3 regions of the Dongshaea marina genome follow, and region 2 is predicted to be linked to each of the others. Evidence: riboswitches for the same ligand, from Rfam matches in the RefSeq annotation. Region 2 holds a riboswitch; each other region holds the start of a gene.
What was found. Region 2 has a riboswitch for cobalamin ahead of DB847_RS21190 (TonB-dependent receptor domain-containing protein). Riboswitches for the same ligand answer to the same signal wherever they lie in the genome.
Positions count from the first base shown of each region.

Region 1 (10,717 bases), 1.9 Mb from region 2:
GAGATTCTATATATTGCTTTTTTGAAGAGAAGGCCCTGTTCATTGTTGCTCATCACTCATTTAGAATAACTAAACTTCATGACTCGCGTCGCGAACAGAGCATTTTCAGGGGCAACAGGTTCAAAATCGGAAACATCAACGGAGCCTAAAGTACCTCGGCTTTATTTTTCAGCTCGAACAGTTGCAGGACCTGGGCGCGAACTTTCAGTGCCTGCTCGTGGGCCTTCTGGTAGTGGCTGTCACTGCGGCCAACCCAATAATTGCGGCGAGCTTTGAGTTCAGCCAGACGGCGTGCCAGTGCTTCGATTTGTAGCTCAAGACCTTCCATAATAACCTCCAGCAATTCTCTATGGTTGGGATGCCGTTGCACCCCGATGGAGTTGCTATCTTAGGCCCGGGGCAAGCCAGGGATTGGCGCACAGTTTTTATGGCTTTATGTCGCTAAATACCGACACTTTGCACTCTTTTAGGCTAAATCGGCTTACGACGAATCCCTTGGGCTATTGGGCGCTATATCACTGGATCTTTGTCAGCGATCTCGGTATGGTTCGCAGCCTTATTTTTGATCTGGATCAATTAATTTGAGTTGGAAGGCTGCGTGAACGAATTTATCCATCTGCTGGTGTTTGATCTCCTGAATCAACCGGCGATTTTTCTCGGACTGGTAACAGTGCTGGGGCTCAGCCTTGGCAAGCACTCCTTCGCTAAAGTGCTGGAGGGGGGCTCAAAGTGGTGATAGGGATCCTGGCGATCGGTATTGGTGCCCAGATCCTGCTCAAGGCCCTTGAGCCCCTGAGTGAGCTTCTCAATCATCGCTTTGGTATCCAGGGAGTGATTCCGGCTAATGAGGCAGCCTTTGCGCTGGGGATGAAGCATGCGGGGAACAGCATAGTTCTCACCTTTCTATGTGGCTTTGCCCTGCATCTGTTGCTGGTACGGCTGTTGCCGCGGCGTTTTTACCGCAATATCTATCTGACCGCTAACATGATGCTGTTTCTGGCAAGCTTTATGGTGATGGTTTTGCCAACCCTTTGGCCTCTTAAGGGGGCTGAGTTGGTTGGGGTGGGTTCGCTGCTGTGTGCCCTTTACTGGACCTTCTCGCCCTCTTTGGTGCGGGGGATCACCAAACGGTTGATGCATCAGCCCCTGACCCTGGGGCACTGTAATCAGCTGGCGGCCTATTTGGGGGCACAGATCGGACGTTGGGTCGGAGATCCCAAGCAGGATGCCGAAAAGCTAAAGCTCCCCGGGGGCTTTGAAATATTCCGGGATAGCACGGTCACCACTGCGACCCTGATGCCATTGCTGTTTCTGGTATCTGCAGTGGTCGCAGGTAAGGCTGCGATCATCCCCTATAGCCAGGATCAAAATTGGCTGATCTGGTGCATCATGCAGGGGTTCTCTTTTGCTGCTGGTATGTTTGTACTTTTAAGCGGGGTCAGGCTCTTTATCGGCTCGATGATCCCTGCTTTTGAGGGGATCACCCGGGTATTGATCCCGGGGGCGGTTCCGGCGCTTGATTGCACCACGTTTTTTCCCTTTTCACCTGTGGCATCCCTGCTGGGTTTTATCGCGGCGATTGGTGGAGCCCTGGCTTCGATGGGGCTGCTTATGCTCTGCCATTCCAAGATTATCGTCTTCCCGAGTCCGATCATCATGTTTTTTGATGGCGGATTGATCGGGGTGTTTGCCAACCGCAGCGGCGGAGTTCGCGGCACCCTGGTGGCGGGTTTTGTGATGAGTCTTATCGGTCACCTGGGTTATCTTTTGGTCTACCCAATGACCGGGGTCCTGGTGGGATCTGGGATCACCTTCTCTAACATCGATGACACCCTGCTATGGATGCCGCTCTACTACCTGGCAAAATGGCTAACAACGCTGTTTTAGTTACCTTGACTGTATGCAGAATGAGCAAACAAACCACTATATATTGATCTTAATCAATTATTAAACCACTATATGTGACATACGGTTCCCCAACGGGATCAAAAGGGAATGCGGTGAAAATCCGCAGCTGCCCCCGCAACTGTCAATGTGAGTCACCCCCAACAGCCACTGGATTTTCCGGGAAGGCGGGATGTGATGCTGAGCATGAGCCAGGAGACCTGCCGTGACCGCGCCTATGGCGCAATCTTCTATAGTCAAACATCGGGCGGGGCGATCCGGTGGTGACCTTAACGTGGACGCATGTTGCGTTGACGTGTCTGTGTCATAGCCTTCCCCTGCCTTGTCGATGAGGTGCACGACAAGGTGAACGCACAAACCATTCATGTTACCAAACGAGACGGCCATCAAGAGCTGCTGGATTTGGATAAGATCCACCGGGTTTTAAACTGGGCTGCTGAAGGGCTTGATGCCGTTTCTGTCTCCCAGGTTGAGCTTAGGGCTCATCTGCAGCTACATGATGGGATCTCAACTTGTGATATCCATGAAACCCTGATCAAGTCCGCCGCCGATCTCATCAGTGAGCAAGCCCCGGACTATCAATACCTGGCCGCCAGGCTCAATATCTTTCATCTTCGCAAGAGGGCCTATGGTGAGTTCACTCCACCTCCTCTGTATCAACATGTGGCCAGGCTGGTGGATCTCAAGCGCTACGACCCGGCGCTACTCATCGATTACAGCATGGATGAATTCCAAGAGATGGAGCTGTTTTTAGATCATAACAGAGATCTTAATTTTGCCTATGCGGCGGTTAAGCAGCTGGAGGGTAAATACCTGGTACAGGATAGGGTCAGCGGTACCTACTATGAGAGTCCGCAGTTTCTCTATCTGCTGATCGGCGCCTGCCTTTTTGCAAGCTATGACAGGGCGGTAAGACTTGATTATATTCGGCGCTTTTATGATGCGGTTTCTACCTTTAAGCTCTCCTTGCCGACGCCTATCATGGCCGGGGTACGGACCCCGACCCGGCAGTTTAGCTCTTGTGTGTTGATCGAGTGTGGTGATTCCCTGGATTCGATCAATGCGACCAGCTCGGCGATCGTCCGTTATGTCAGCCAGCGGGCCGGAATCGGCATCAATGCCGGGAGGATTCGTGCCCAGGGCTCAGCGATCCGTGGCGGTGAGGCTTACCACACCGGATGTATCCCATTTTTCAAGCATTTTCAGAGCGCGGTGAAGTGTTGCTCTCAGGGGGAGTCCGTGGCGGAGCTGCCACCTTATTTTATCCCCTGTGGCATCTGGAGGCCCCTGAGCTTTTAGTGCTTAAGAATAATCGGGGAGTGGAAGAGAACCGGGTTCGCCACATGGACTATGGGGTACAACTGAACCGATTGATGTACCAAAGACTATTGAGCAATGGGGAGATCACCCTGTTTAGCCCATCTGATGTACCCGATCTCTATGAGGCTTTTTTTTCAGATCAGAACGAATTCGAGCGTCTTTATCTTGGCTATGAACAGGACCTATCGATTCGAAGCCGCAAGATTAAGGCACTGGATCTTTTCTCCAGCTTGCTCCAGGAGCGAGCTTCGACGGGGCGTGTCTATATTCAAAATGTCGATCACTGCAACACTCATAGTCCCTTTGATCCGACAAAAGCTCCGGTGCGCCAGTCCAACCTGTGCCTTGAGATCGCTCTGCCGACCCGCCCCTTAGAGAATATTAACGACGAGCAGGGAGAGATCGCCCTGTGCACCCTGGCAGCCTTTAACTTAGGGGCCATTGAAAGCCTTGAAGAGCTGGAGCCCCTGGCCGATTTGATCGTCAGGGCTCTGGATAGCTTGTTGGATTATCAGGACTACCCGGTTGCAGCGGCCAGGCGTGCCTCATTGGAGCGCCGGGCCCTGGGGGTTGGGGTGATCAATTATGCCTATTATCTGGCGAAACGCGGTGCTCGCTACTCGGATGGTTCGGCACTGGAGCTGACCCACCAAACTTTTGAGGCCATTCAATTCTCCCTACTCAGGGCTTCAAACCGCCTTGCCCGGGAACGGGGTGCCTGTGAAGGCTTTGCCGATACCCGCTATGCGGCCGGTGAGTTACCGATTGATCACTATAAATCGGATATAGACAGCTATTGTGCCCCATCCTATCACTGTGATTGGGAGAGCCTGCGACTGGATATTCTTCAGCATGGGCTACGTAACTCAACACTGACGGCCCTGATGCCCTCTGAGACTTCATCGCAAATCAGTAATGCCACCAATGGTATTGAGCCTCCGCGGGGTTATGTCAGTGTCAAGGCTTCCAAGGATGGGATCTTAAAGCAGGTAGTGCCCGAGCTCTCCAGGCTGCGCCCGGCTTATGAACTGCTGTGGCAGATCCCGAATAACCAGGGCTATCTGCAGCTGGTGGGGGTGATGCAAAAATTTGTTGATCAGGCGATCTCGGCTAACACCAACTATGATCCCGGGCGCTTTGCCGAAGGGAAGGTTCCGATGCAGCAACTGATGGAGGATCTGCTGCTCGCCTATAAATATGGGCTCAAGGCCCTTTATTACCATAACACCCGGGACGGCGCGGGCCAGCAACCTGAAGCTGATGATGGCTGCAGTGGTGGGGCTTGTAAGATTTAGCGGCATCTTAATCTTTGTATAGAGCAGGATATTCTGGTGGCTGCATGTCGACACGCAACTAGCCGTCCTTGGGGCTCTGCTGCTGCGTCCGTGCAGCAGAAGGTCGACTTAGCATCTCCCCTGAATATCTTTTCTTCAATCTTTTTAAGTTGCCGCTTATTTTAATTAGAGGGATAAATATGAGTTACCAAAGTTTTAATCAGAATCGTTTTTCAACCTTCGAACAGCCGTTATTTTTCGGTGAAAATGTCAATGTGTCGCGCTATGATCGCCAAAGATACCCGATCTTCGAGCAGTTAATCGAAAAACAGCTCTCGTTTTTCTGGCGCCCCGAGGAGGTCGACCTGAGCCGGGATCGTCAGGATTTTCGGGCGTTGCCTGAGCATGAGCAGCATATTTTCCTGAGTAATCTTAAGTACCAGACTCTGCTCGATAGCGTGCAGGGGCGCTCTCCCAATATGGCATTTCTGCCGATCGTTTCCCTGCCTGAGCTGGAGACCTGGATTGAGACCTGGAGTTTTAGTGAGACCATCCATTCGCGCTCCTATACTCACATCATTCGCAATATCATCACCGAGCCTGGAGAGGTGTTCGATGACATAGTCGAGAATCCGGAGATCGTGAAACGGGCCGAGGCGGTGACCTGTCATTACGACAAACTGATTGAACTGGCCCAGCGCTACTTGCTTGCCAAGGAGAGTGTCGAGCTCAGAGAGCTTAAAAAATCTCTTTATCTCACCCTGGCTTCGGTGAATGTTTTGGAGGCGATCCGCTTTTATGTGAGTTTTGCCTGCAGCTTTGCTTTTGCCGAGCGGGCCACCATGGAGGGTAATGCGAAAATCATTAAGCTGATTGCCCGGGATGAGGCGCTGCACCTGACCGGGACCCAGCATCTTCTGAATATTCTGGCGACCAGTGATGATGATCCGCAGATGTGCCAGATTGCCCGGGAGTATGAGGGGGAGGTGAGGGCCCTGTTTGCAGAGGCGGCCATTCAGGAGAAGCAGTGGGCGGAGTATCTTTTCAAGGATGGCTCAATGATCGGGCTTAATAGCGAGATCCTGGGTCAATACATTGAGTTTATTACCAATCAGCGGCTGCAGGCTCTCGGTTTGGACTCACTGTTTGAGTCTAAACCTAACCCCTTGCCCTGGATGGATGCCTGGCTTGCCAGTGATAATGTGCAGGTGGCTCCTCAGGAGGCGGAGATCAGCTCCTATCTGGTGGGAGCCATCGACAGCGATGTCAACACCAGTGCCCTGGCAGGCTTTGAGCTCTGATGCCTGAGGAAACTTCTATGATAGAGCTTCAGCCCTCAGATCGGGGCTGTTGCCGGCCTGTGTTGGAGCGGCTTGAGGCTCAGGATATTCGACTGCCATTTCAGTGTCGCTCTGGGTATTGTGGTGCCTGTCGGGTTAAGCGTGTTTCAGGTGAAGTGGAGTATCTGCTGGAGCCGTTGGCGTTTTTCCGGGAAGATGAGATCCTCCCATGTTGCTGCGTGGCGAAAGGAAAGCTCACTCTCAAGCGGTGGAGGTGAGATGATTTACTAGGCTTTTACCCGGGTATTTTAGCCAGTATTATCATAACTTTGCCGAAGATGGCCGCTATTTCTCATTTTTTGCTGTGAGATCTAGTGCCTTAGATGAGTGAGCCGGTAAAGTAATTGAACCCTCCCGGGATCTATGAGAGAGTTTCGGGACAATTTGCCTCATCTAGTGGGCAAACTGACTACTTTTCTGGGTTAATTTGATTACGATAGCAACAGCTATCCGGCTTTTCGTTCAAGAGGTAGCTCATTTCGACGATGAACGTTTCCACTCTCGCGGTTTTTGTGCCGACATTCTTTTTTGTATCCCTGACTCCGGGGCTTTGCATGACTCTGGCTTTAACCATGGGGATGACGATGGGGGTTCGGCGTACCCTATGGATGATGGTTGGAGAGCTCCTCGGTGTCGCCCTGGTTGGAGTTGCGGCTGTAATCGGTGTTGCGGCCGTGATGCTGCAATATCCTTTGCTCTTTACCCTGATCAAGTTTGCCGGTGGTGTCTACCTTTGTTATCTCGGGGTGCAGATGTGGCTCTCCAAGGGAAAGATGGCCTTCTCAGCAGAGCGCTCTGAGCAATCAACTCAGCCCGGATTGGCTCTCGCCGGTCAGGGATTTATGACGGCGGTAACCAACCCTAAGGGCTGGGCTTTTTTTGTCTCCTTACTGCCTCCTTTCATCAATCCACATCAGTCGATGGCGCCTCAGATCGTCATGTTGCTGTCGATCATTTTGCTACTGGAGTTCTCCTGCCTGATGCTTTATGCCACGGGGGGAGTCGGTTGAGTTACTTTTTAAGTAAGAGCGGCAATGTCAGGCTGATGAACCGGATCGCCGGGACTTTGATGCTTGGGGTCGGGATCTGGCTGGCTGCTGGATAGGCTGGTTATGCATTTTGATGTTTCAATAAACCAGGAGACTTTTTGGGCCTCCTGGGTGTTTATTCTGGTGGCTTTGAGCTGGCTTCCCAATATTCGTGTCAGGCGATGGCTGGGGGGACTGCATGCTTTCTTGGTTGCGGTATTTGTATGCCACTTGATGGACAACCACCTTCTGATAGGAGGTGCTGCCTTTATTGGAGCTGGGGCGGTGAACTACTTTGTCCCGCTATGGCTGCGAAGATTCAGCAAACCTAAACAGCCCAAAGGGAAGTGAGAGCACGTCTGCTACTTTTCTTCCTTCTGCTAGCGGCACTTCCCATTGCTGACAGCCTGCGTCAATTCAAGTAGACTCGAAGCGCTTTCACAAAATTTACAAATCTTTAAAAAACCATTCTTAAGGTAGGGAACTTATGAAGTTTTCATTGACACAAACTGCGCTGGAGCAGACCAAAGGCGATTGTCTGGTGGTTGCTGTTTTTGAGGATAAAGAGCTTAGCAATGCGGCGGCTACTATCGATAAGGCGACCAAGGGACTCATTAGCCGATTGCTTGAGCGGGGTGATCTTCCGGGCAAGATTGGACAAAACCTGTTGATCCCTGAGGTTGAGGGTATTGATGCCGAGCGGCTGTTGTTGGTGGGGGCTGGAGCCAAAGATAAGCTGACCGATCTTAAATTTAAGGGACTTCATCAAAAGGCGATTGCCAGCATCAAAGAGCTGCCCTTGACCCGAGTTGTGTTTGACACCCTGGATCTTGCACTTTCCAATAATCCCAATGCCGATAAACTCTCCCTGGCGATGCAGGCTGTCGATGCGGGTTACTACCGGGTTGATGGGCTCAAGAGCAGCAAAAAAGCACAACTGACTCCTGAGGTGGTTGAGTTTGTGGGTGGGGAGAATCGGTCAGGGCTTGAGCAGGCTACCGCTCTGCTGGCCGGGATGAATCTCACCCGGGATCTTGGCAATGCCCCGGGGAACATCTGTACTCCCAGTTATTTCGCCAAGACCGCTCTGGAGCTGGCATCTGAGTACGACTCAATCAAGACACAAATCATCGATGAAGAGGAAGGGCGAGAGCTTGGCTTTAATGCTTTTCTGGCGGTGGGACAGGGCAGTGAAGAGCCTTCTAAATTTATCATCATGCAATATCAGGGCGCCGATGATAAAGAGGAAGCGCCGATTGGCCTGGTCGGTAAGGGGATAAGCTTTGATTCCGGCGGGGTGAGCATCAAGCCCAGCGAAGGCATGGAGGGGATGAAATATGACATGTGTGGCGCCGCCAGCGTATTTGGTGTCATCAAGGCTGCAGCTGAGATGGGGCTTAAAAAGAATATCGTTGCCATCGTCGTCTCTGCCGAGAACATGCCCGATGGCAAGGCCCTCAAGCCGGGAGATATTCTCACCTCCTATAGCGGCCTGACCATAGAGGTTATCAACACGGATGCTGAGGGTCGCCTGGCCCTGTGTGATGGCCTGGGTTACATCGGCAAGTTCAATCCGAAAGTGGTGATCGATATGGCGACTCTGACCGGGGCCTGTGTCGTTGCCCTGGGAGAGCACAACACAGGTTTAATGAGCAACGATGATGAGCTGGCTCAGACCCTGTTACAGGCGGGTAAAGATGCAGCAGACAAGGCCTGGCAGCTGCCTCTGGATGAGGAGTACCAAGAGCAGATCGACAGCCCATTTGCCGATATAGCAAATACCGGCGGCAAGCCCGCGGGTAGCATTACTGCTGGCTGCTTCCTGTCGCGCTTTGCCAAGGAGTATGCTTGGGCTCACCTGGATATCGCTGGCAGTGCCGGTGGGGTCTTTGATAAGAAAAAAGGGGCGACGGCTCGGCCGGTTCCTTTGCTGATGCGTTATCTGACCAGCCTTAAATAAACTGGCAGCTTTGGCTGGCAGAGGTTGTCAGCCAGTTTTCAGCTTGGGGCTAATACCATGGGGGATGCGGTTGCTTTGGCAACTTCATCCCCTTTAAGTTGGCGGATGATTTCAACTGCGAACTCTATGCTGCAACCGGGCCCCTGGCTGGTGATGAGTTTATGTCTCTGGTCTACCACCACCCGGCTGTCGGAGTCCAGACCGGATTGCGCCTGGGGTTGTAGGCTGGGATGGCAGGTAAAGTGAGCCTCGCTGAGGAGCTGATGGTGCTGTAGGACCACCACGGGAGCGGCGCAGATCGCGGCTATCCAGCCTTTGCGCTGTTGCTGGTTTTTCAGCATCCTGATGAGTGACGGGCAGTCCCTCAGGTGGTTAGCCCCGGGTTGGCCTCCGGGCAGGACGATACAATCATAGCTTTGATCCAGGAGCTCATCGAGCAGAGCATCGCACTGGATTTTAATCCCACGGGAACCCGTGATAGTCAGGCTTTGGGTGTTGCTGGCCGCGGAGGTGGCTTTTATTCCGGCGCGGATCAGGGTATCCAGGGTGGTGACGGTTTCAATCTCTTCACTGCCTTCGGCAACGGCAACCAGTACCCTACACATAGCTGGACTCTTTTTCCTTGATATCTATATACAGCTGGTGGTTAACCGGCGTCCTCAGGCCATGGCGCTGGGCCCGGCTAAGCACAAAGCCGGTGATCTGCTCAATTTCGCTGCGCCGCTGTAGCATCAAATCCCGGTTCATCGAGGAGTAGTTTTCGGCGGTACACTGAATCGCCATCTCAACCTGGCGTTTTATTTGCTGACGCGGGATGGTCAGCCCTTCACTCTTCATTACCTCAAACAACTCGTCATAGAGCTGTTCCAGGGTGTCATGAAAGCGATCTTCAAGCAGATCCCCGTTGCGGCAACGATGTAGGGCGGTCAGGGGATTGATGACGCAGTTGATCGCAAGCTTACTCCAGAGACGCTCCTCGATCTGATCGCTCCAATCCAGATGAGGCAGTGCGCTTCCCAAAGATTCAAGAATATCTTCGGCGCAGTCTCGTGCCTTGGCATTAGCCGCTCCAATCCAGGTTTCACCGCCACCGGTCTGGCGGACGATGAAGGGTCCGCTTCGCAAGGCGCCATTGGTGGTGGTGGCTTGCAGGATTGGGTTATCGGGAAAGAGCCGGCTCACTGTCTCCACAGAGCCCATCCCATTGTGCATCAGGATGATTGGGACCTCTGGACAGATACGTCCAACCAGGGGGCTGAGTGCTTCTTCAATCTGGAACACCTTAGTGGTAACCAGCAAGCGCTGGATCTTGTCATGCTGGCCCATTAGATCACAGGCAAAGAGTCGCCGGGTATGGATCAGGTGGCCACGTCCCTTGAGATCGGTAAAGTCGATCCCCGGGTGAAATCGCCCCCGGTAGTGATCACGCATTAACAGGCTGACACCCTGTCCACTCTGGACAAGTAAAGAGGCAAACGTACAACCGAGCGCTCCTGCGCCAACTATGGTCCAACTGGTCATAAGCACACTACTTTTAAGAATTATTTACCGGAAGGTAAGCGGGTTTGGCTCACTTTACCGTGGGTATTTACTCTGGGTAGATTAAAGTGTATCAGAGTCATCGGAAGTTGTGCTTTGAAAAATGACTCTAACAGGTCCGATATCTTCGAAGCTATTGTCTCAACAAGAATTATACTCAAGTCGGATCTCGGGGGTATAATAGTCGGCTAAATCTTTATGGGCCGGAAGTAGTTCCAAGCCGGTACCAACCCCAATGATTGAAGGAGTGTGAGATGCCATCATTTGACATCGTGACCGAGATTGAGATGAATGAAGTGCTCAATGCGGTCGATAATGCGAACCGAGAGTTGCAGACCCGATTTGACTTTC
Region 1 covers NZ_CP028897.1:1,365,568-1,376,284, forward strand. The annotation lists gene DB847_RS06765 (hypothetical protein) at 146-328, opposite strand; gene DB847_RS24275 (hypothetical protein) at 599-736, shown strand; gene DB847_RS06770 (PTS transporter subunit IIC) at 730-1,887, shown strand; cobalamin riboswitch at 1,954-2,127, shown strand; partial or broken gene nrdA (class 1a ribonucleoside-diphosphate reductase subunit alpha) at 2,251-4,520, shown strand; gene nrdB (class Ia ribonucleoside-diphosphate reductase subunit beta) at 4,700-5,800, shown strand; gene yfaE (class I ribonucleotide reductase maintenance protein YfaE) at 5,818-6,057, shown strand; partial or broken gene DB847_RS06790 (LysE family translocator) at 6,325-6,944, shown strand; gene DB847_RS06800 (leucyl aminopeptidase) at 7,355-8,827, shown strand; gene DB847_RS06805 (DJ-1 family glyoxalase III) at 8,866-9,432, opposite strand; gene DB847_RS06810 (ketopantoate reductase family protein) at 9,425-10,348, opposite strand; gene DB847_RS06815 (YajQ family cyclic di-GMP-binding protein) at 10,621-10,717, shown strand, end outside.
Region 1: it holds a riboswitch for cobalamin, as region 2 does, so the genes downstream of both, nrdA (class 1a ribonucleoside-diphosphate reductase subunit alpha) here and DB847_RS21190 (TonB-dependent receptor domain-containing protein) in region 2, are expected to answer to the same signal.

Region 2 (10,717 bases):
TGCCAGACTCGGAACTCGGCCCGCAACCGGTAGTTTTCCTCTACAGATTCAAACACTTCCAGTTCAGGTGCCTTGAAGTCGGCGAACAGTAGTTCCAGGCGCTGAGCCTTCTCCTGAAGTTGTGTCTGATAGCGGTTGGCATCGGTTGGGGATGAGGTCATCGGTTGGCTCTCGGTGTGTTAACTGTAATCAAGTGGGCTGATTTTAAAGAGCAGTAAAAGATTGTCCAGCTTTTTTGGTTAAGTTTTATCCATTCAGGCCGATACTTACAGACGAGGGTATATTTAACAGTTGGTCTGGAGGATTTATGGAAATTCATGGCCTAAGAGAGGCCTTGCTGGCTCGCCTTCAACCACCAGGGGTTAAAGCTGAGTCACCTGGCTCACAACAGACAGACGACAAACCGTCCCTTTTCGATCGATCTTCAGCGGTTCAGATCGGTTTTAAGGCTGTGAGTTTGTCGCTGCACATGCATGTCCGGCTTGAAGGGAAAGAACTTCCTGAGGTGAAAGAGCCCGCGGAGCCCCCTCTCGAGTTTGATTTTGAAGCGGTTGCCCGTAACGTGATGGATTTTGTTGAGGCGCGGGTACGCTACGCTCAGGCCGATGGCGCTGATGATGAAAAGCTCCGGAGCATGATGGATGCAGCTCGGCGCGGTATTGATGAGGGTTTTTCCCAGGCTCGTGAAGAGCTGGAAGGTTTGGGTGTGATGACAGAAAAGCTCTCCGAGGGGATCGACAAGAGTTATGATCTCATCGGTGAGCGAATGCAAGCCTTCGAAGATGAGCTGTTCGGAGTGAAGGAGCAGCCAGTATTACAGGCTGTAGACACCCGATTCGCAGCCGCGGAGCAAAAGCAAACCAGCCTCGAGATCACCACCAATGATGGTGATAAGGTGACGCTCAATATCGGTGAGCGAAGCCAGGCACAGTTTAGTCATAGTGTCAGCCCAAGAGCCGCTGCAGCTTATGGCTTAGGGCCCAATGAAGGACATAGCCAGGCCAGTGAGCACCGCGAACTCTCATCCGAGAAGATGCATCTGCATTTGCAGGAGTCTCGTCACTTCAGCCTGTCTGTAGAGGGTGAGCTGGATGATGAGGAGCTTGCTGCAATCGGTGAGCTGGTCTCTCAGCTGGATGAGCTGGCAACCACCTTTTTTGCCGGTGATCTGGATGAAGCGTTCGAGATGGCCACCCAGGTTGGCTATGACGATGAAGAGCTGATGGGCTTTGCCTTTAATCTCAAGCACTCCCGAGCTGTAAGTGTGTCGCAGACCTACCAGCAGGAGCTGCCTCAGCCTGAGGTTAGAGATTCACTGCTGCCTCTGGCGGACTATGCTGATCTTCTCAAAGATTTCACCGAGAGGGCACAAGTCACACTGCCCGAAGAGGAGCTTCCCAAGCTGACCGAGCAGGTTGTGTTGATGCAGCCAAATCTTGAGGAGCAGCCTAAATTCATGGAGACATTCCTTGAGTCTTTGAATGAGTTTAATAAGTTCAATGAGCGCCTGCTTAAAGTGATATCCGATCTGGCATAATCCCTCACACAGCCAGACCAACTGTTGCCAGCACTCACCGAGTGCTGGCACACTCCTCCTACTGTCCCCTACCTTTGGCAATAATCTGATGAGCGATAAGAGAAAACGTGCCCTGGCTGAGCTTTGCTACCCCTTTATGAAAGAGCAGGGGGGAATCTGTGACTTTGAGATGCTGACCGATGAGCTCTGCTCTGGGCTTGGAATGGTGTTAGCACGGCTGAGTGAGTTACCCGGGGATGCCGGGGAGATTCGTGGTGATCTGGATAAATTACAGCTTCTGATTTATCACCTCAATGGCTCGGTACGGGGGCGCTGTGGGATCTTTGAGGAGGACCTGGAGTGGCTGCATCAAAGATATGCCTATTATCAGGAGTTGACCCGGGATTGTGTCGGTGGATTTGTGCTGCCCCGGGGTGAAACACTTGGCTGTACCCTGCATCTTTGCCGCTGTCAGGGAAAAAAGGTGGTACGCCAGCTCCATCGTCTGCTTCATGATGAGGTGCAGGTCGCGCCTATCTTGCTACGCTTCAGTCACCTTGTAACCAACTTTTTGTTTGTGTTAACACTGCGTGTCAATATGCTGCAGGGGTTTAAGGAAGTGCCATTTATCAGTATCAGTTATGGATGATTCAGGTTAAATCTCACCCTGTGTGTTTCACCCGATGGTTGAGCTTGTTATGAGTCAGGATATACAAGCCCAACTTCCCCTCATATAATTCAAATGCCTTGGTGCCCTCGAGCTTAATCGGGAATCCGGTGAGAATCCGGAGCTGGCGCGCAGCGGTATAGAGAAACGAAAGCGATATGATGTGGCACTGCCAAGGGTGGGAAGCCATCGCCGTAGGTATGCAGTCTGTCTCTGAGCCCGAAGACCGACCAGGTATATTCCGCAGATGCGGTTTTCAGACACTACGCGAACTAGGACGTTTAAATGTCAAAGCTCTATTTGGCAGCTCTCTTGCTGCCAGCGGTTGCTTGTGCTCAGTCGCAACCGGCTCAAAATGAAACTTCAAAAACTCCCGATGAAACTTTTGTAATTTCCGCCAACCATTTTCCTCAGGCCAAAGCCTCAGTATTAGCTCCAGTAGAAGTGGTTACAGCCCAGCAGATCCAGAAAATGCAGGCCAAGACTCTGGTGGATGTGCTTAATACCCTACCTGGGGTTCAGGTCAAACAGCTGGGAGGCCCTGGACATCAGGCTTCTATTCAAATACAGGGAGCATCCTCAAGTGAGGTATTGGTATTGGTTGATGGAATGCGTACCGCATCATCCTCCTATAGCGGATCTGTTGATTTAAGCCAGTTGCCACTCAACTCTATCTCTCGCATCGAGTATATCCGTGGCGCCCGCGCCAGCATCTATGGTTCAGATGCTATGGGCGGAGTGATCAACCTGATTACCCGAGATCCTCAGGGGGAGCAGTCGACCTTACTGGATGGCACTATTGGTAGCCGCAACTACGCCGGTGGTAGCCTGGTGAGTTCTTTTGATACCACTAAAAATGGGCACCTGAAAGTAGCACTCGATGGTAAAGGAGACCGAGGGTATAACATCAAACCGGTAAGCTACAATGATGGTCATAATTATGGATTTGAATCCTATAATGGCTTAGTCGGTTATAGTCAGCAGTTAGCAACAGATCTAGATTTTTACGGCACAGTACGACACCAGCAGAGTGAGACTAAATCAGTAGGATTTACATCTGATAACGAGACTTGGGTGGAAAACACTAATGTAAATGGGCTGCTGCGTTACCAACATAGTGGCTATGGTACCGCTCTTAGTGCAGGCTTTGGGAAATATAAAATGTGGAACGGTAGCACTGCTGATTCGAAAGGTAGTGCTCCTGCTTATACTTCAATTCGTCAGTATCAGAGTAACTGGAGCAATACTTTTTGGTTAACTCCGGATTGGACTCTGGGAGCGGGGTTGGATTGGCGTCGGGATCAACTAATGCCTGAATCGATATCCTATTCTCAAACATTTGATGCTCCAAATCATAGAGACAACACCGGCGCATATTCCTTAGTGCAATATCAGCATGGCGTTTGGAGTGCAGAGCTCAGTGGGCGCGCCGATCACAATGAGCAATATAACAACCATCAGACATGGAGCATCGGAGGTGGTTGGAGTTTTGCGCCGGGTTACCAAGCTAAGTTGAGTTATGGGACTAGCTTCAGGGCTCCAAGCTTGATGGATCTGTATTTTCCAGGCTATGAAAACCCAGAGTTAAAGCCCGAAAAAGGTAAAAGCTGGCAATTAACACTATCTGGTCAGCCTGAGTTATTTAGCTGGGAATTAAACGCTTTCGATAATCGTGTGACCAATAAGATTGTACCGAACCCCTCAACCTATATAGCGGAGAATATCGGTCAGGCGCGAGTGCAGGGCGTTACTGGTACTCTGGGTTTTACTTCTGGAATTGCGTCTCAGAGACTTCATGCGACTTATCAGCGGCCAAAGAATGAAGAAACAGGGCAGGATATCCAGCTGACATCACGCTGGTTAGGTGGCTGGCAGGGCGACATCCAGCTTCAGCAACTAAGGCTGGGCCTTCAGTATGATTACACCGGACAGCGGCTAGCCTCTGATAAAAGCTCTGTGCTAGGTGGTTATAGCTTATGGACAGCGACCGCCAGCTACCAGCTAGATGCGCGCTGGACACTCAAGGGCCGAATCGATAATCTGCTCGACAAGAGATACCAAACGGATCAGGGCTACCCAAGTGCCGATCGGGGTATCTATGTCGGTGTAAGCTGTCGTATCTAATCAAGTGAAGGTGTAGTTGGTGTCACACAATATTCTGCTGTTTGATTCCGGGGTGGGTGGACTCTCTGTTTTTGACTCGATCCACACCCGGATCCCGGATGCTAACTATACCTATCTGTTTGATAACGCCTGTTACCCTTACGGAGAGCTCACCGCAACTGAGCTGACTGAGCGCTGTCTGCAGTTGATCCCTCAAGTCGTATCTCAACGAGACATAGAGCTGGTGGTGATCGCCTGTAACAGTGCCAGTACCCGGGTGCTGGATGCCCTGCGGGAGGTTTTATCTATTCCCGTGGTGGGAGTTGTGCCGGCCATCAAGCCCGCCGCAGCTCTTTGCCAGAGCGGGGTGATTGGGCTGCTGGCAACAGCCGGCACTGTGAATAGTACCTATACCCGACAACTCGCAGAGCAGTTTGCCCGGGGACAGCAGGTGCTCTGTTGCCCGGCTCCAAATCTGGTTGAGCAGGCAGAGCGTAAGTTGCAGGGGCTTAAGGTCGAACGGGATAAGCTTGCTTCAGATATCTCGCCACTTCTTTTTCATCGTCCGGCACCGGACTGTGTGGTGTTGGGCTGCACTCACTTTCCTCTGCTTAGTAAGGAGCTGACAACTTTACTCCCAGGGGTTCGGTTGATTGACTCAGGAGATGCGATTGCCAGAAGGGTTATTGCTTTACTTAAGCCTGCTCATAAAGAGAGGGGGGCTTGCACAGTGGCAAGCGATTACCTTGCGCTTTATACCAAAAGTGAAGCTAAAGTCGACCGCTTACGCTTGAGTTTTGAAAAGAGGGGCTTCAGTGGCTATCGGCTGCTCAGTAGCGCTGCAGACAGGGAGTGACTCTCACTGCCAATAAAAAAGCCTTCTTAAAGAAGGCTTTTTTCATTCAGTATACTGAGGGTCGATTAATCATTCTCATCCGGAGCAATATTGATCGGCTCTTTCTTCTCGTTTGCCTCGCGAACCTTGAGAGTCCGCTGACGATATTCACTCTCGTTCAAAGCTGCCAAAGCCTGATTCGCGTCGGCTTCCAACATCTCAACAAATCCATAGCCACGGCGCTTACCTGTCTCTTTGTCGATCATCAGGCGTACCGAGAGAACCCGACCGTATGTTTCGAACAGAGTACGAACAGCAACCTCGTTAGCGCGATATGGCAGATTACCCACATACAGGGTTTTGGTTTCCAGTGTTGTCACCCGCTTACCCGGCATAAACAGAGCCACGGCAAAACCACCGATCGCCAGACCAATAGCAAACACCAGCTCATGATCCAGGGTCCAGTGCATCGCATGTGCAACAAGATAACCAACAGCGGCGAGGATAATGGCCGCCAATACAGCTCTCAGGAAAGTTTTTCCGTTGAGTTCGATTTTCATAATGGATACGTCCTCTATGTGTGAAGGCACCAAAATAATTATGTTATAGGGGTTATGTTAACGGCTCTTGTCCATCGACGCCAGATAAGGTGGAGAGAATAGCAGCTATATTTGTTCAGTTCGTGTCAGCCTTCGGTAAGTTTTGGTTAAACTTTGTTCTGCTTGACGGGTTTTGTGGATAAAAGTGTGCAAAATGCCTTGCTAAGGTGTGGTTAACCTCGAGCCTCAGTCTTTTTAGCATTTTTCTTAAAAAAAGCCTTGCATGAGCGCGGGAGATCTCTATAATTCGCTTCCGTTGTCAGGCAGTGCCAAGCGCACTGGCGACGAGGTCAAAAAGTTGAAACAAACGGCTTGACTCAAAATTCGGAACGGGTAGAATGCTCGTCCTGCTTCGAGAAGAAGCAACGCTCTTTAAAAATTAGAACAGGCAATCTGTGTGGGCACTCGCAATGAGTTAAAGCGATAAAACATATTTTATCTCTTTATATTGTTGAGTGACTATATAAGTTAATTCAGTGATTAAAGAGAGCAATGATTTAAATTGAAGAGTTTGATCATGGCTCAGATTGAACGCTGGCGGCAGGCCTAACACATGCAAGTCGAGCGGAAACGAGAAGTAGCTTGCTACTTCGGCGTCGAGCGGCGGACGGGTGAGTAATGCATAGAAATCTGCCCAGTTGAGGGGGATAACCACTGGAAACGGTGGCTAATACCGCATAAGCCCTTCGGGGGAAAGAGGGGGACCTTCGGGCCTCTTGCGATTGGATGAGTCTATGTGAGATTAGCTAGTTGGTGAGGTAAGGGCTCACCAAGGCGACGATCTCTAGCTGGTTTGAGAGGATGATCAGCCACACTGGGACTGAGACACGGCCCAGACTCCTACGGGAGGCAGCAGTGGGGAATATTGCACAATGGGGGAAACCCTGATGCAGCCATGCCGCGTGTGTGAAGAAGGCCTTCGGGTTGTAAAGCACTTTCAGCGAGGAGGAAAGGGTGCGTATTAATACTGCGCATCTGTGACGTTACTCGCAGAAGAAGCACCGGCTAACTCCGTGCCAGCAGCCGCGGTAATACGGAGGGTGCAAGCGTTAATCGGAATTACTGGGCGTAAAGCGCATGCAGGTGGTTTGTTAAGCCAGATGTGAAAGCCCGGGGCTCAACCCCGGAATAGCATTTGGAACTGGCAGACTAGAGTCCTGGAGAGGGGGGTAGAATTTCCGGTGTAGCGGTGAAATGCGTAGAGATCGGAAGGAATACCAGTGGCGAAGGCGGCCCCCTGGTCAGAGACTGACACTCAGATGCGAAAGCGTGGGGAGCAAACAGGATTAGATACCCTGGTAGTCCACGCTGTAAACGATGTCAACTTGAAGCTTGTGACTATAAGTTGTGGGTTTCGGAGCTAACGCGTTAAGTTGACCGCCTGGGGAGTACGGCCGCAAGGTTAAAACTCAAATGAATTGACGGGGGCCCGCACAAGCGGTGGAGCATGTGGTTTAATTCGATGCAACGCGAAGAACCTTACCACCCCTTGACATACTGAGAATTTTCCAGAGATGGATTAGTGCCTTCGGGAACTCAGATACAGGTGCTGCATGGCTGTCGTCAGCTCGTGTCGTGAGATGTTGGGTTAAGTCCCGCAACGAGCGCAACCCTTGTTCACAGTTACCATCATTAAGTTGGGGACTCTGTGGAGACTGCCGGTGATAAACCGGAGGAAGGTGGGGACGACGTCAAGTCATCATGGCCCTTACGGGGTGGGCTACACACGTGCTACAATGGCGGATACAAAGGGCAGCGAACTTGCGAGAGTAAGCGAATCCCATAAAGTCCGTCGTAGTCCGGATTGGAGTCTGCAACTCGACTCCATGAAGTCGGAATCGCTAGTAATCGTGAATCAGAATGTCACGGTGAATACGTTCCCGGGCCTTGTACACACCGCCCGTCACACCATGGGAGTGGGTTGCAAAAGAAGTAGGTAGCTTAACCTTCGGGAGGGCGCTTACCACTTTGTGATTCATGACTGGGGTGAAGTCGTAACAAGGTAACCCTAGGGGAACCTGGGGTTGGATCACCTCCTTACCTATGCGCTTTATCATGCTAGTGTCCACACAGATTGTACTGTTCGATTTATATAAGAGTTTCTATGGGTCTGTAGCTCAGTTGGTTAGAGCGCACCCCTGATAAGGGTGAGGTCGGTAGTTCAAATCTACTCAGACCCACCAATTCATTCCGATGCATCGTTATGAAAATCGTCGCTTAGTGAACTAAGCGTCCTCATTTCATGCCTTGTCTCGAAAGGAATTGGTATGACATAGAGTTGGGGCTATAGCTCAGCTGGGAGAGCGCCTGCTTTGCACGCAGGAGGTCTGCGGTTCGATCCCGCATAGCTCCACCAATTCTCGAGAAGTCAGAGAGATGCATTGATGTATCTCTGTGACTTTTCTTGTATAGAAAGTCTTGTTCTTTAAAAATCTGGAAAGCTGATTAAATTCAAAGTTCTTTAGACATAACAAGTGTCTTGGAAACTTGAGGCGGAAAACAACTAATACATTAGTTGCTTTATGACCCTGAGTTCATTTGGGGTTGTATGGTTAAGTGACTAAGCGTACACGGTGGATGCCTTGGCAATCAGAGGCGATGAAGGACGTGCTAACCTGCGAAAAGGGTTGGTGAGCTGGTAAGAAGCGTTATAGCCAACCATGTCCGAATGGGGAAACCCACTCACTTTAGTGAGTATCTCATGCTGAATACATAGGCATGTAGAGGCGAACCCGGGGAACTGAAACATCTAAGTACCCGGAGGAAAAGAAATCAACCGAGATTCCCTAAGTAGCGGCGAGCGAACGGGGATTAGCCCTTAAGTTTGATATGAGCAAGTGGAACGGTCTGGAAAGTCCGGCGATAGAGGGTGATAGCCCCGTACACGTAAGCGAATATTGAATGAAATCGAGTAGGTCGGGACACGTGGTATCTTGACTGAACATGGGGGACCATCCTCCAAGGCTAAATACTCCTGATTGACCGATAGTGAACCAGTACCGTGAGGGAAAGGCGAAAAGAACCCCTGTGAGGGGAGTGAAATAGAACCTGAAACCGTGTACGTACAAGCAGTGGGAGCATCCTTCGGGGTGTGACTGCGTACCTTTTGTATAATGGGTCAGCGAGTTACTTTCAGTGGCGAGGTTAACCGAATAGGGGAGCCGTAGGGAAACCGAGTCTTAACTGGGCGAATAGTCGCTGGGAGTAGACCCGAAACCCGGTGATCTAGCCATGGGCAGGTTGAAGGTTGAGTAACATCAACTGGAGGACCGAACCCACTAACGTTGCAAAGTTAGGGGATGACCTGTGGCTGGGGGTGAAAGGCCAATCAAACCGGGAGATAGCTGGTTCTCCCCGAAAGCTATTTAGGTAGCGCCTCGGACGAATACTATTGGGGTAGAGCACTGTTTCGGCTAGGGGTCATCCCGACTTACCAACCCGATGCAAACTCCGAATACCAATAAGTACTATCCGGGAGACACACAGCGGGTGCTAACGTTCGTTGTGGAGAGGGAAACAACCCAGACCGCCAGCTAAGGTCCCAAAGTTATCACTAAGTGGGAAACGATGTGGGAAGGCCCAGACAGCCAGGATGTTGGCTTAGAAGCAGCCATCATTTAAAGAAAGCGTAATAGCTCACTGGTCGAGTCGGCCTGCGCGGAAGATGTAACGGGGCTAAGTGATACACCGAAGCTGCGGCAGCATACTAGTTATGCTGGGTAGGGGAGCGTTCTGTAAGCCTGTGAAGGTGGATTGAGAAGTCTGCTGGAGGTATCAGAAGTGCGAATGCTGACATGAGTAACGATAATGGGGGTGAAAAACCTCCACGCCGAAAGACCAAGGGTTCCTGTCCAACGTTAATCGGGGCAGGGTGAGTCGACCCCTAAGGCGAGGCCGAAAGGCGTAGTCGATGGGAAACAGGTTAATATTCCTGTACTCGCTGTAATTGCGATGGAGGGACGGAGAAGGTTAGGTGGGCCAGGCGTTGGTTGTCCTGGTGAAAGTGCGTAGGCTGAGTGTTTAGGTAAATCCGGACGCTCATTAGGCTGAGACACGAGACGAACATCCTACGGGATGGAAGCCATTGATACCCTGCTTCCGGGAAAAGCTTCTAAGCTTCAGATTACAGAGAATCGTACCCCAAACCGACACAGGTGGTCGGGTAGAGAATACCAAGGCGCTTGAGAGAACTCGGGTGAAGGAACTAGGCAAAATAGTACCGTAACTTCGGGAGAAGGTACGCCGCTGATGGTGAAGTCCCTTGCGGATGGAGCTGTCGGTGGTCGCAGTGACCAGGTGGCTGGGACTGTTTATCAAAAACACAGCACTGTGCAAACTCGAAAGAGGACGTATACGGTGTGACACCTGCCCGGTGCCGGAAGGTTAATTGATGTCGTTATCCCTCGGGAGAAGCGGTTGATCGAAGCCCCGGTAAACGGCGGCCGTAACTATAACGGTCCTAAGGTAGCGAAATTCCTTGTCGGGTAAGTTCCGACCTGCACGAATGGTGTAACCATGGCCACGCTGTCTCCACCCGAGACTCAGTGAAATTGAAATCGCTGTGAAGATGCAGTGTACCCGCGGCTAGACGGAAAGACCCCGTGAACCTTTACTACAGCTTGGCACTGAACATTGAGCCTGCATGTGCAGGATAGGTGGGAGGCTTCGAAGCGGTAACGCCAGTTATCGTGGAGCCATCCTTGAAATACCACCCTTGCATGTTTGATGTTCTAACCTCGGTCCATTATCTGGATTAGGGACAGTGTCTGGTGGGTAGTTTGACTGGGGCGGTCTCCTCCCAAAGAGTAACGGAGGAGCACGAAGGTGGGCTAAGTACGGTCGGACATCGTACGGTTAGTGCAATGGCATAAGCCCGCTTAACTGCGAGACAGACACGTCGAGCAGGTACGAAAGTAGGTCATAGTGATCCGGTGGTTCTGAATGGAAGGGCCATCGCTCAACGGATAAAAGGTACTCCGGGGATAACAGGCTGATAC
Region 2 covers NZ_CP028897.1:4,522,670-4,533,386, reverse strand. The annotation lists gene trmA (tRNA (uridine(54)-C5)-methyltransferase TrmA) at 1-161, opposite strand, end outside; gene DB847_RS21200 (DUF5610 domain-containing protein) at 308-1,537, shown strand; gene DB847_RS21195 (ATP:cob(I)alamin adenosyltransferase) at 1,626-2,165, shown strand; cobalamin riboswitch at 2,248-2,432, shown strand; gene DB847_RS21190 (TonB-dependent receptor domain-containing protein) at 2,469-4,307, shown strand; gene murI (glutamate racemase) at 4,327-5,142, shown strand; gene DB847_RS21180 (RNA recognition motif domain-containing protein) at 5,208-5,681, opposite strand; rRNA gene DB847_RS21175 (16S ribosomal RNA) at 6,220-7,760, shown strand; tRNA gene DB847_RS21170 (tRNA-Ile) at 7,827-7,903, shown strand; tRNA gene DB847_RS21165 (tRNA-Ala) at 8,001-8,076, shown strand; rRNA gene DB847_RS21160 (23S ribosomal RNA) at 8,271-10,717, shown strand, end outside.

Region 3 (10,717 bases), 2.3 Mb from region 2:
GTGACTATAGGCATTGACGCACTTGAGGTAGTAGTTACCCGCACCTGTATCTGCATAAGAGCCTGGTGTCGCTATTGGGTGGTCGGAACTCATGCTCTCTCCCTGTTGATTTCACTCCATCTCATATCATGCTAAAGATTGCTGGTTGACGGGGTCAATGCGCCAGGAATCGGGCTTGAGGCCGCTTCTTTTTTGCTGTTGATTGGCAACTGAAAGGCTTAGGGCAGTATAGAGACCCCGGCTTATTTTATTTGCCAGAAGTTGTCACAACCGGTGTCAGCTTTGTTAAGCATTAAAAGCGCAAAACATTTTAAAAAGTCTCTGAACCGATGAGGGGTGCGAACAGAGTTGACGCTCCTATAGCGAAGAGAGGGGTTCGCTCTTCGCCAGGAGAGATCCAACTAACTTGTATAGAATTTTTTGACCCTGAGTTTGAAGGCGCGGCTATCATCCAGATAGATCCCTTGCTCAATGGGCTCCTGATGATCCGGATGCTGACCATGGCTGCAGAGCAGCAGGCGGCTGGAGCGTGAAGAGCGTAACCCACTCATAAAGCGGATCAGATCGCTGCGTTCAAACTTCTCAATCTCTCCGGCGATTTTTGAGCGGATTTCAAAATTAAGATCTTTATTGCCTATGCTGATCCAAAGACGCTGACTGCGGCTGCGCAGGTTTGTATCCTTGTCTCTGAAATGTGCCAGCAGTCCCGATTTTGTCTCCTGCCACTGTTGCTCGTTGATCTCCAGCATTATCAGCGGGAAGTTGTCGATAAAGCGGTCGATCCTTTGCTGTAGCTGTTTGGGGCCGACCCTTGGAGACTGCACATAAAAAATCAATCCCGGATGTTGATTGAGAGGGAGTAGTCCGGTACCTACCACATAGCCCAATTGCTGACGGGTTCTCAATTCATTAAAAAATGAAGAGGAGATCAGCTGGTTGGCAAAGCAGACCCGGGCGATCTGAGCCGGAGTGATGCTACGGGACTGATAATAGACCAGGACCCCTGAGTCCGGGTGAGGGCAGTTGATCTCATAGATAAGAGTCGGGCAGTTGCTGATGTCTATTAGCTTACGTCGGGTTTCCCGGCTGGGAAGGGTGTTGGGAGTCAGCTCTTTTTCCAGCATGGCAGCTATTTTTAATGCCTCTTCAGGTTCAAAATCCCCATGGGCAAACATCTCGATATGCACCGCCTTGTAAAGGTTCTGAATAAATTCCGGAAGCTCTTCGAGGGCGATCCCATCGAGGTGATGCAGCAGTTGTTGCAGCGGGGGTTATTGGGTTGCAGCAGGGAGGTGAGCTGGTTGAATAGCTGGTTGATGGGGCGTCCCTTGATCTGATTATTCCAGCTCCGCTTGAGCTGTTGTTTGATCTGGGCAAACCGCTTGGGATCCGGGTACCCCAGGGTCCGGTTCCCCAGGATGGTTTCCAGTAGCAGGTGCTGTTTCTGACTAAATCCGCCAAGATGGATGGTAAAGCCTCCCTGGTGGGCATAGATATGGTAGCTGAGTCCGGCCTGCTCCGCCGGGTAGGTGAGCTGATTGAGATGATCGCACAGCAGAGCCACAGCCAGCCGGGTCATGGTGATATGGCGAACCGAGCGCACCGCATGCTCACTGTCGACGGCAACATAGATATTGCCCTTGGGAACCCTGAATTCATGTTCCTGAAAATGCCAGAGACGAAAACCGGGCTTATCGATGAGGCACATAGGCTGGTGCTGTTTGTCGCGAGGCTCCCGGGGCGTAAGGTTCTCGCAGATAAAAGGATTGGGAGGCGCCAGAGTGATCGGCGATGAACTGCTATGGGTTTGCAACTGCCTGAGCCAGTCTGGATCCAGCTTCTCCTTTGCGTAAGGAGTATTGTACCAGGGGCATACTGATCTGTGGTGCAGTTGGGAGCTGTCAGGTAGAGATTGAGATTTGGAGTATCCAGCTGTTGCAGTAGTTGTTCGATCTGTTTGGCATCGAAGGATGCCATCATATAGTCACCCTGGATCCAGTCATCCTCCTCATAGTGGAGCATGTTTAACGAGAGACCGGATGCAAAGTCGATGGGCTTATTTTTTTCCTGATAGCGAAACGCCGTCTGCAGTACCTGTTGTCTCTCCCGGTAGCGCCACTGCTGGAGGCCTTCGGCCCGGATCTGCCTGAGTGTCGCCAGGGTGAGCTCGACAATCTGCGGGTAGTGCGCCAGCCCTGACTCGGTCAGACCAAACTCGATATCGTAATTTTTGAAATTGTAGCCACTGATACCGCCCCCGGCAGAGAGGCGGGTGATCCAACCCCTTTGTCTGAGTATCTGCAGCAGGCTACCGGGACCTTCGTCACCCAGAAGGTGGCTGATGAAGCTCAGGGGTTTTTGTTGATAGAGCTGCCGGGTTTCTGGCAGGGCAAAGGTCATCTGGAGTTTTCTAAGCTCCTTAATCGGGCTGATATGGTAAATAAAATTGAGATCCTGCGGGCGATACAGTGGCTGATCCGCAAGGGCGTGCTGTTGCTCTGTATCTGGGATATCCGAGAAATGACGAAGGACGAGCGCTTCGAGGCTGGGAAGATCAAGTTGTGAGTAGAGGACCAGGGTCATGTTGCTGGCCCTATAGTGAGTTTTGACAAACTCAACAAGCTCGGGACGAACCGATGCATTATCTTTGTCGGCGAGGGTTTCAAGATTACCGACCGAGAACTTAGAAAAGGGATGAGCGGGATTCACGCTCTCTTTGAGCACCTGGTAAAAACGTCGGGTTTCATCCTGTAGCTTTAAGCGAAACTCTGACTCAATGGCCTGACGCTCTTTATTGATCAGCGCCTCATTGAGAGTCGGGCAGACAAAAAACCGGGAAAAGCGTTGCAGAGCCGGTTCAAAAAAATCATGCTCAATGTCGAAAAAGTAGTTGGTGATCTCTGTGCCGGTCCAGGCGTTGTGCTGTCCACCATGCTGAGAGATAAAGCCATGGTACTCATCGGGCTTGGGGAAGGCTTCGGTCCCCAAAAACAGCATATGTTCGACAAAGTGGGCCATCCCCGGGCGATCTTGCGGATCATGAAATTGACCGGCATTGACCGCGATAGCGGCCGCCGAACGCTCGCTATCCGGATCACTGACCAGCAGCACCCGCAATTGATTGGCGAGAGTGAGACTAAGATAGTGGCGCAGATCATTGGGGCTCGTCACTAGGGGCATGGTGGTGGTCCATAAAGCTCTGAATGGTTCTCTTTATTATCAACAGCCCCCTCGTCAGGTGCAAACCCGGATTGTGGCTCAGGCCCTGTTGAGCTCTCAGATTTGGTTAAAATCGCAAACATCAATTACTCCTGAGTCCAATGAACTAGGATGGGATATTTATTTGTGGGCCATAGCGCAGTAACATGGAGCAACAGATGACAGAGGTAAGAGGTTGTGATGCGAGTCTTTATTATGCGCCATGGACAGGCGGTTACCCACGCTTCACGGGATGCGCTTCGTCCGCTGACTGATGTCGGTAAACAGGAGTCGCGAGCCGTTGGTTATTGGTTGCGGGATAAAATATCTGAGCTTGATTATGTGATGCATAGCAGTTACCTGCGTGCGCAGCAGACCTGGCAGATCATCAGTGATATTCTCCCGACGCCCAAGCGAGTGGATCTCAGTGATGAAATAGTCCCCCATGGCGATCCGCAGCTCATCGCAGACTATCTGCTTGGATTTGCCGAGCATCATGGCTACCAGAACATACTGTTGGTGAGCCACCTTCCTTTCGTCGGCTATCTGGTTTCTGAGCTTGCCAGTCATCAGGGCGCTCCCATCTTTCCAACCTCAGGGGTTGCCTGTATCGAAATCGAGGATAATGGCGACAGGGGTGAGCTTCGCTGGCTTGAGGGACCCCACAGCATCTGAACTTGCGGGCTTCGAAGTGCTCAGGGGCTATTGTTGCAGATCTTCAAACCTGCGGACGTTCTGCAAAGAGTCACCTCGTTGACCCCGGGTGTGAAACCTTCTTGAACCCATCACATTGGAAGAGGCTTATGACTTAGCCTCTGCTCCAAAAAGTTTCGAAGGGGTTATGCCAGTTGCCGGGGTGATGAGGCGAGCTTGTGGCATTTTGGACGGTGATCCGGATGATATCTAAATACAAAGCAATCCATCAGCAACAGATTATAGATGCCATTTCACAAGATCCGGATTGGGCTTGCTTCACCCAGGGTGATGCACTCGAACACTATAAGGCGGCATTAGAGAGCGGGGTTACTTATGTCGCCCATAGTGACGGGGAGTTTTGTGGTTACCTGAGGGCTCTGCTAGATCCTCATTTTGCACTCTATATCAGTGAACTCTATGTCGTCACCAAATGGAGAAATAACAAGATTGGGCAAGCCCTTTTGCAGAAGGCCTCAGATGATCACAGCGAGTTAAGCGTTTATGTGTTATCCGATGAGGATGGCTATTATCTGAAAAAAGGATACGGCAAGGCTGGCTCTGTCTTTTTACTATCAGAGCCCGGGGTGCCTGACGATGTCCTCTAATGAAGCGATGGAAAAATCATTCACCATAGGGTTAATCATGACCTGGGCTCCGGCCTGGACGCGTTAGCGGTTGTGAGCCGAGCTCCCCGACCTTGATATCAGGTTCAGATCTCATTTTCTACCAGAGATAGCCTCCTTCAGGGGGCTGTAACTACCGGCTTCTATCCCGGGGCCCGATTTTCAATCACAAGGAACTTCTCATGATAAAAAAAATAATTATTGATACCGATCCCGGCATTGATGATGCCTTTGCGCTGCTATTTGCCAAGCGGCATCCTCAATTGCAATTGATGGGGATCACCACGGTTGCAGGGAATGCCAGTGTCGAGCAGACGACCCACAATGCGCTGTTCTTAAAAGAGCAATTTAAGATGGAGGTTCCTGTCTGTCAGGGGGCTGCGGTTGCGCTGCATGGTGAGCCTCATCAGTACCCGGCCCATATTCATGGGCACAATGGCTTAGGTGATATTGAGATCCCGCAGGCGGTTCCCGAGCTTCACTCTCTGTCTGCGGTTGATTTTTTGATCCAGAGCATAATGCAGCATCCGGGGGAAATCACCCTGGTGACATTGGGCCAGCTTACCAACCTGGCCCTGGCTCTGGAGCGTCAGCCTGAAATCGCGAGTCTGGTCAAAGAGGTTGTGGTGATGGGAGGAGCTCTCGGATACCAGGGGCATCAGGGAAACCTGACGCCGGTTGCGGAGGCAAATATTGGTTGCGATCCGGAGGCGGCAGAAAAAGTGTTTGCCGCCAACTGGCCCCTGACCCTGGTTGGGCTGGATGTGACCAATGAGATCTGGCTGGATACGCTGCAGCTCAACGAATTGGCCGACAAAGGGGGAGCAGAGGGGGAGCTACTCGCTACGATCAGCGGCTGTTATGCCGACTTTTATCATCAAAACACCGGGCGTGAAGGGGTGGCGGCCCATGATGTATCCGCAATCGCTTATCTGGTGGCGGCTGAGCACTTTGAGACCAAACAGGGAGTGTTAAGAGTGGTGACCCAGGGCTGGTCGCGTGGGCAAACCCAACTCATTGTCAAAAATCGCCGCCTGGCCAATGATCCCGATTGGTGTGATTTGCCGGAAAAAACTGCCTGTATTGGCGTTGACTCGAAGCGGCTTAACCAGATCCTGATGGAGACCCTGCTCTATCAATAAGCTAATGCCTGTGGTTTGAGCGGCAGCAACCGCTACTTCTGACAGGCTGAGGCTTCGAATCATCATTTCCTGAGGATTCCTTCTTGGCCTGCGATATATAAAGCCCTGCAGCTGATTCCATCGAACGGGAGTGGTGAATTCAGATGATAAGTACAAGGTTCATATTTGGGGTTGCTCAGGGCTCGGAAAGGATCTTTGCTATCTCCTTCCATGGGCGGGTGGCTCCTATTGGGAGGAGGTGTCGCTTAGATAAATGAGATATTCGTCACACAAAACCCTCTTATTAATTGAATCACAAGCATCTACTCCTAAGAAATCACCTTTTTAACAGCCTAAAAAAGACTCTCCCTCTCCTGCTGGTTAATCAAATGTTAATTTAGTTCTTTGTTTGTTTCCTCCTCCTGAGGGCGATTATGTCAGCAAGATATAAATGACAGCTTAGCTATTGGCCGACCGAGCCGGCAGGGGGATCTTCAATCGTCCCTTGCGCCTTTATTCTCAAGGCTTCCGTGAAGGGTGAGAGCTTACGTTTTACGGGTTATCACTCATCCGAAAGTGACCAATTATGACAGCTTGAGACTATTTATGATCCAATCTGTATGTAGCGGAAAAGTAACATTGAGTCGACTGAAACGAGCCTGAATATGTTTTCAGAGCTGACTCAGGATGAAAATTGACCATTTTTAAACGATTATGGGTCATCCTTTGAGGGATAGATTTGTTGTGAGGGGTGTCGGTATCATATTTTCGTCGAGTGAGAGATAGCCATCTGTTTATTGAATGTGGAATATGTTTAATACCCGATTTATCCAAATGGATGGCCGAAAGAAATTTATATGAATACATATCATTAAATTCCACTCTCTTTATAAGTACAGAGGAAAATCAGATTAAGTATCGTGATAAATAAGCGAGTGGTTTGCTTTTCTTGTCTACTTATTCCTACTGAGATGAAGAATACGATTAATTCACTGCACAGGTGATTCTAACTGTTTTTCTATCTCAGTTATTTTAAAAGGATCCATAACTGCATCTGAAAGGATCTATGGGGAATCTCGTGAGAATCGAGAGCGGTCGCGCCACTGTGAGCGGGTATTTAACTCGTGAGCCAGACCTCCATAAAAGACAACGCATTCTTCGCGGGATGAGAATGAAAATGCGGAGTTGAATATGTCAGTTGAAACACAGCAATGGGAACAAGCTGCCACCAAACAGCTGAAAGGAAAGCCTGTTGATAGCTTAAAGCGGACAACCCCTGAGGGAATAGAGGTTAAGCCTCTTTATACCGCTGAAGATCTGGAAAACCTTGAAACTCAAAACACCATGCCGGGCCTGGCTCCCTATGTTCGTGGCCCTTACCCAACCATGTATGCCGGACGCCCCTGGACCATACGTCAATATGCGGGCTTCTCTACCGCTAAAGAGTCCAACGCCTTCTATCGTAAGAACCTGGCTGCCGGGCAGAAAGGTTTGTCGGTTGCGTTCGATTTAGCAACTCACCGTGGCTATGACTCAGATAACCCCAGGGTTGCCGGCGATGTGGGTAAGGCCGGGGTTGCGATCGACAGCGTCGAAGATATGAAGATCCTGTTTGATCAGATCCCGCTGGATAAGATGTCTGTTTCCATGACCATGAATGGTGCCGTGATCCCCGTGATGGCGAACTATATCGTCGCCGCAGAGGAGCAGGGCGTTAGCCAGGAGCAGTTAACCGGGACAATTCAGAACGATATCCTGAAAGAGTTTTTAACCCGTAATACCTATATCTATCCGCCAGCACCCTCAATGCGGATCATCTCAGACATCATGGGGTATTGCTCCAAGAATATGCCGCGCTTTAATACCATCAGTATTAGTGGTTACCACATGATGGAGGCGGGGGCCAATGCGGTTCAGCAAACCGCTTTTACCATTGCCGATGGGATTGAGTACTGTAAGTCTGCGATCGCTGCCGGCCTGAGTGTCGATGACTTTGCACCACGTCTGTCTTTCTTCTTTGGGATCGGGATGAACTTCTTCATGAATATTGCCATGCTGCGTGCGGCAAGATTCCTGTGGAATGAAGAGATGATGAAGTTTGATCCGAAAAACCCTAAATCCTGCATGCTGCGGACCCACTGTCAGACCTCAGGCTGGAGCCTGACCGAGCAGCAACCCTATAACAACATCATCCGTACCACCCTCGAGTGTATGTCTGCGGTACTCGGTGGCACTCAGTCATTGCATACCAACGCCTTTGATGAGGCGATTGGTCTGCCCACCGAGTTCTCGGCGCGGATCGCCCGTAATACTCAGATCATTGTGCAGGAAGAGTCCCAGGTGTGTGATGTCATTGATCCCCTGGGTGGCTCCTACTATGTGGAGTCTCTGACCAACTCCATCATCACCGAAGCCCGCAAACTGATTCGTGAAATTGAAAAGCTTGGTGGCATGTCCAAGGCGATTGAGTCCGGGATGCCGAAGAAGCTGATTGAAGAGGCTGCGGCCCGCACCCAGGCACGGATCGAGCTGGGTGAAGATGTGATTGTCGGGGTCAATAAATACAAGCTGGATCAGGAAGCTGAGGTTCCGGTGCTGGAGATCTCCGATGAGGTTCGCCTGGAGCAGATTGAGAGCCTGAAGAAGCTTAAAGCGACCCGGGATAACAGCGCCGTTGAACAGGCGCTGGCCAAGGTAACCCGGGTGGCCCGTGATGGTGGAAACCTGCTGGAAGTTGCCGTGGAAGCGGTGCGCCTTCGTGCCACCGTGGGTGAGATCAGTGATGCGATGGAGACAGTGTTTGGCCGTTACAGCGCTAAATCTGAGCTTATCTCAGGTGTTTACTCATCAGAGTATGGTCAGGAAAACAGCGGCTTTGAGCAAACCAAGCTACGCACCGCAGCCTTTGCCGAGCAGGAGGGACGTCGCCCAAGGATCCTGATCGCCAAGATTGGCCAGGATGGGCACGACCGGGGCAGCAAGGTGGTTGCAACCGCACTGGCCGATCTCGGGTTTGATGTGGATCTGACACCAATGTTTGTGACCCCGCAGGAAGCGGCCAAGATGGCGATGGAGAATGATGTGCATGCGATCGGTGCTTCCTCTTTGGCTGCCGGACACAAATATATAGTGGCAACCCTGGATAGTGAGCTGAAAAAGCATGGCGCTTCGGATATCAAGATCTTCATCGGTGGGGTGATCCCACGCCAGGATTACGATGAGCTCTATCAGGAGGGAGCAAAAGCGGTGTTTGGCCCAGGCTCAAACATAGTGGATGTTGCCAATGAGATCCTGGATATGATCAGTGAGCCGCAATCTTCTGAGCAGCAGGCAACTGAGCAGAGTGAAACCGCAGGCTGCCCAGCCTAATCATCCTGAAAAACGTTTTTATCCTTTTTACTGCCAAGGGGGAGTTTCTCCCCCAGCCTTCAGACCAGGGCAGTTCAATTTACAAAGATTAATAGGGGTTATTATGTCTCTCGTAGAAACTAAATTCGAAAATCACGTCGGAACCATCACCTTAAATGACCAAAGACACCTCAATGCGCTGAGCGCTGAATTGGTCGATGATATTATTCATGCCCTCAATGAGTTTAATAACTCTGAAACTCGCGCCGTGATTATTCGTGCGCCGAAGGGGGTCAAGGTGTTCTCGGCCGGTCACGATGTGAAGGAGCTTCCAAAAGGCACGGTCGATCCCCTGACCTATAACGATCCACTGCGTCGCGTGGTGCGTGAGCTGGAGCTGTTCCCACACCCAACCATAGCCATGATGGAGGGAACCGTATGGGGAGGTGCCTGTGAGCTGGTGATGAGTTGTGACATCCTGATCTCCTCTGATACATCCACCTTTGCGATCACTCCGGCCAAGTTGGGCGTTCCCTATAATCTGTCGGGTGTCCTCAACTTCATGCAGAACATCAGCATCCCGGTGATGAAAGAGATGCTATTTACAGCCGAGCCGATCTCCGCTTCTCGCGCCGTCGAGATCGGGATGATCAACCACGCTGTGCCTGTCGAGCAGCTTGAGGGCTTTACCATTGAGATGGCGGCCAAGATCACCCGTAACGCACCATTATCTATCTCGGTGATGAAAGATGAGATGCGGGTTCTGGCCGGAGCCTTCCCGCTCAACCCGGTTGACTTCGAACGAATCCAGGGCAACCGTCGCAAAGTCTACAACAGTAAGGATTACCTCGAAGGGATCAATGCCTTCTTTGAAAAGCGCCGCCCCGAATTTAAGGGCGAGTAGTGGTCTGTTATCGGGTCATGCGCTGACTCGCGAACCACTTCTGTTCGATATTTTCAAAGACAGTACCGGGCGGCTCAACGGATGAGCTCCCCGGTGAAAACAAACAGGAAGGCATAGATGAATATTCAAACACATGCTCCGGTGCTCAGTGCTGAGGAGGCTGCCGCACTGATCCCCCACGATGCCATGATAGGCTTTAGTGGATTTACATCGGCAGGTGCCGCCAAGGCGGTGCCACGGGCGCTGGCTCAGAGAGCGAAAGCGCTGCACGCAGCACAAACGCCCTTTAAACTCAAGGTCCTTGCGGGGGCATCCACGGGTAAGAGTGTGGACTCGGCCCTGGCTGAGGCCAACGCGATCAGCTCCAGAGTGGGCTACCAATCCTCCCGCGAGCTTCGCAAACAGATTAATGCCGAAGAGGTGGATTTTATAGATATTCACCTGTCTCACCTGCCACAAATGGTGCAGAGCGGCTCACTGGGCAAGCTTGATTTTGCGGTGATTGAGGCGACCGAGTACTCTCCCGACGGCCGTGTCTATCTCAGTACCTCCATCGGTGCCTCACCGACCTACCTTGAGTGCGCCGATAAGGTGATTATCGAGATCAACCGTTATCACTCGCCACGCTTAAGTGAGATGACCGACATCCTGAGTGTGAAGCGTCCACCACACCGGGATCTGATCCCGATTTTTAATCCGCTCTCCAAAGCGGGTCGCCAGTATGCCAGTGTCGACCCACAAAAAGTGGTCGGGATTGTGTATACGGATGAACCGGATGAGGTTCCTCCCTTTGCCGCCCCGGATAAGACCAGTGAGCTCATCAGCAA
Region 3 covers NZ_CP028897.1:1,745,074-1,755,790, forward strand. The annotation lists gene DB847_RS08495 (hypothetical protein) at 1-93, opposite strand, end outside; partial or broken gene DB847_RS26335 (insulinase family protein) at 402-3,180, opposite strand; gene sixA (phosphohistidine phosphatase SixA) at 3,400-3,873, shown strand; gene DB847_RS08515 (GNAT family N-acetyltransferase) at 4,095-4,499, shown strand; gene DB847_RS08520 (nucleoside hydrolase) at 4,700-5,659, shown strand; cobalamin riboswitch at 6,658-6,795, shown strand; gene scpA (methylmalonyl-CoA mutase) at 6,830-9,007, shown strand; gene scpB (methylmalonyl-CoA decarboxylase) at 9,111-9,890, shown strand; gene DB847_RS08535 (succinate CoA transferase) at 10,008-10,717, shown strand, end outside.
Region 3: it holds a riboswitch for cobalamin, as region 2 does, so the genes downstream of both, scpA (methylmalonyl-CoA mutase) here and DB847_RS21190 (TonB-dependent receptor domain-containing protein) in region 2, are expected to answer to the same signal.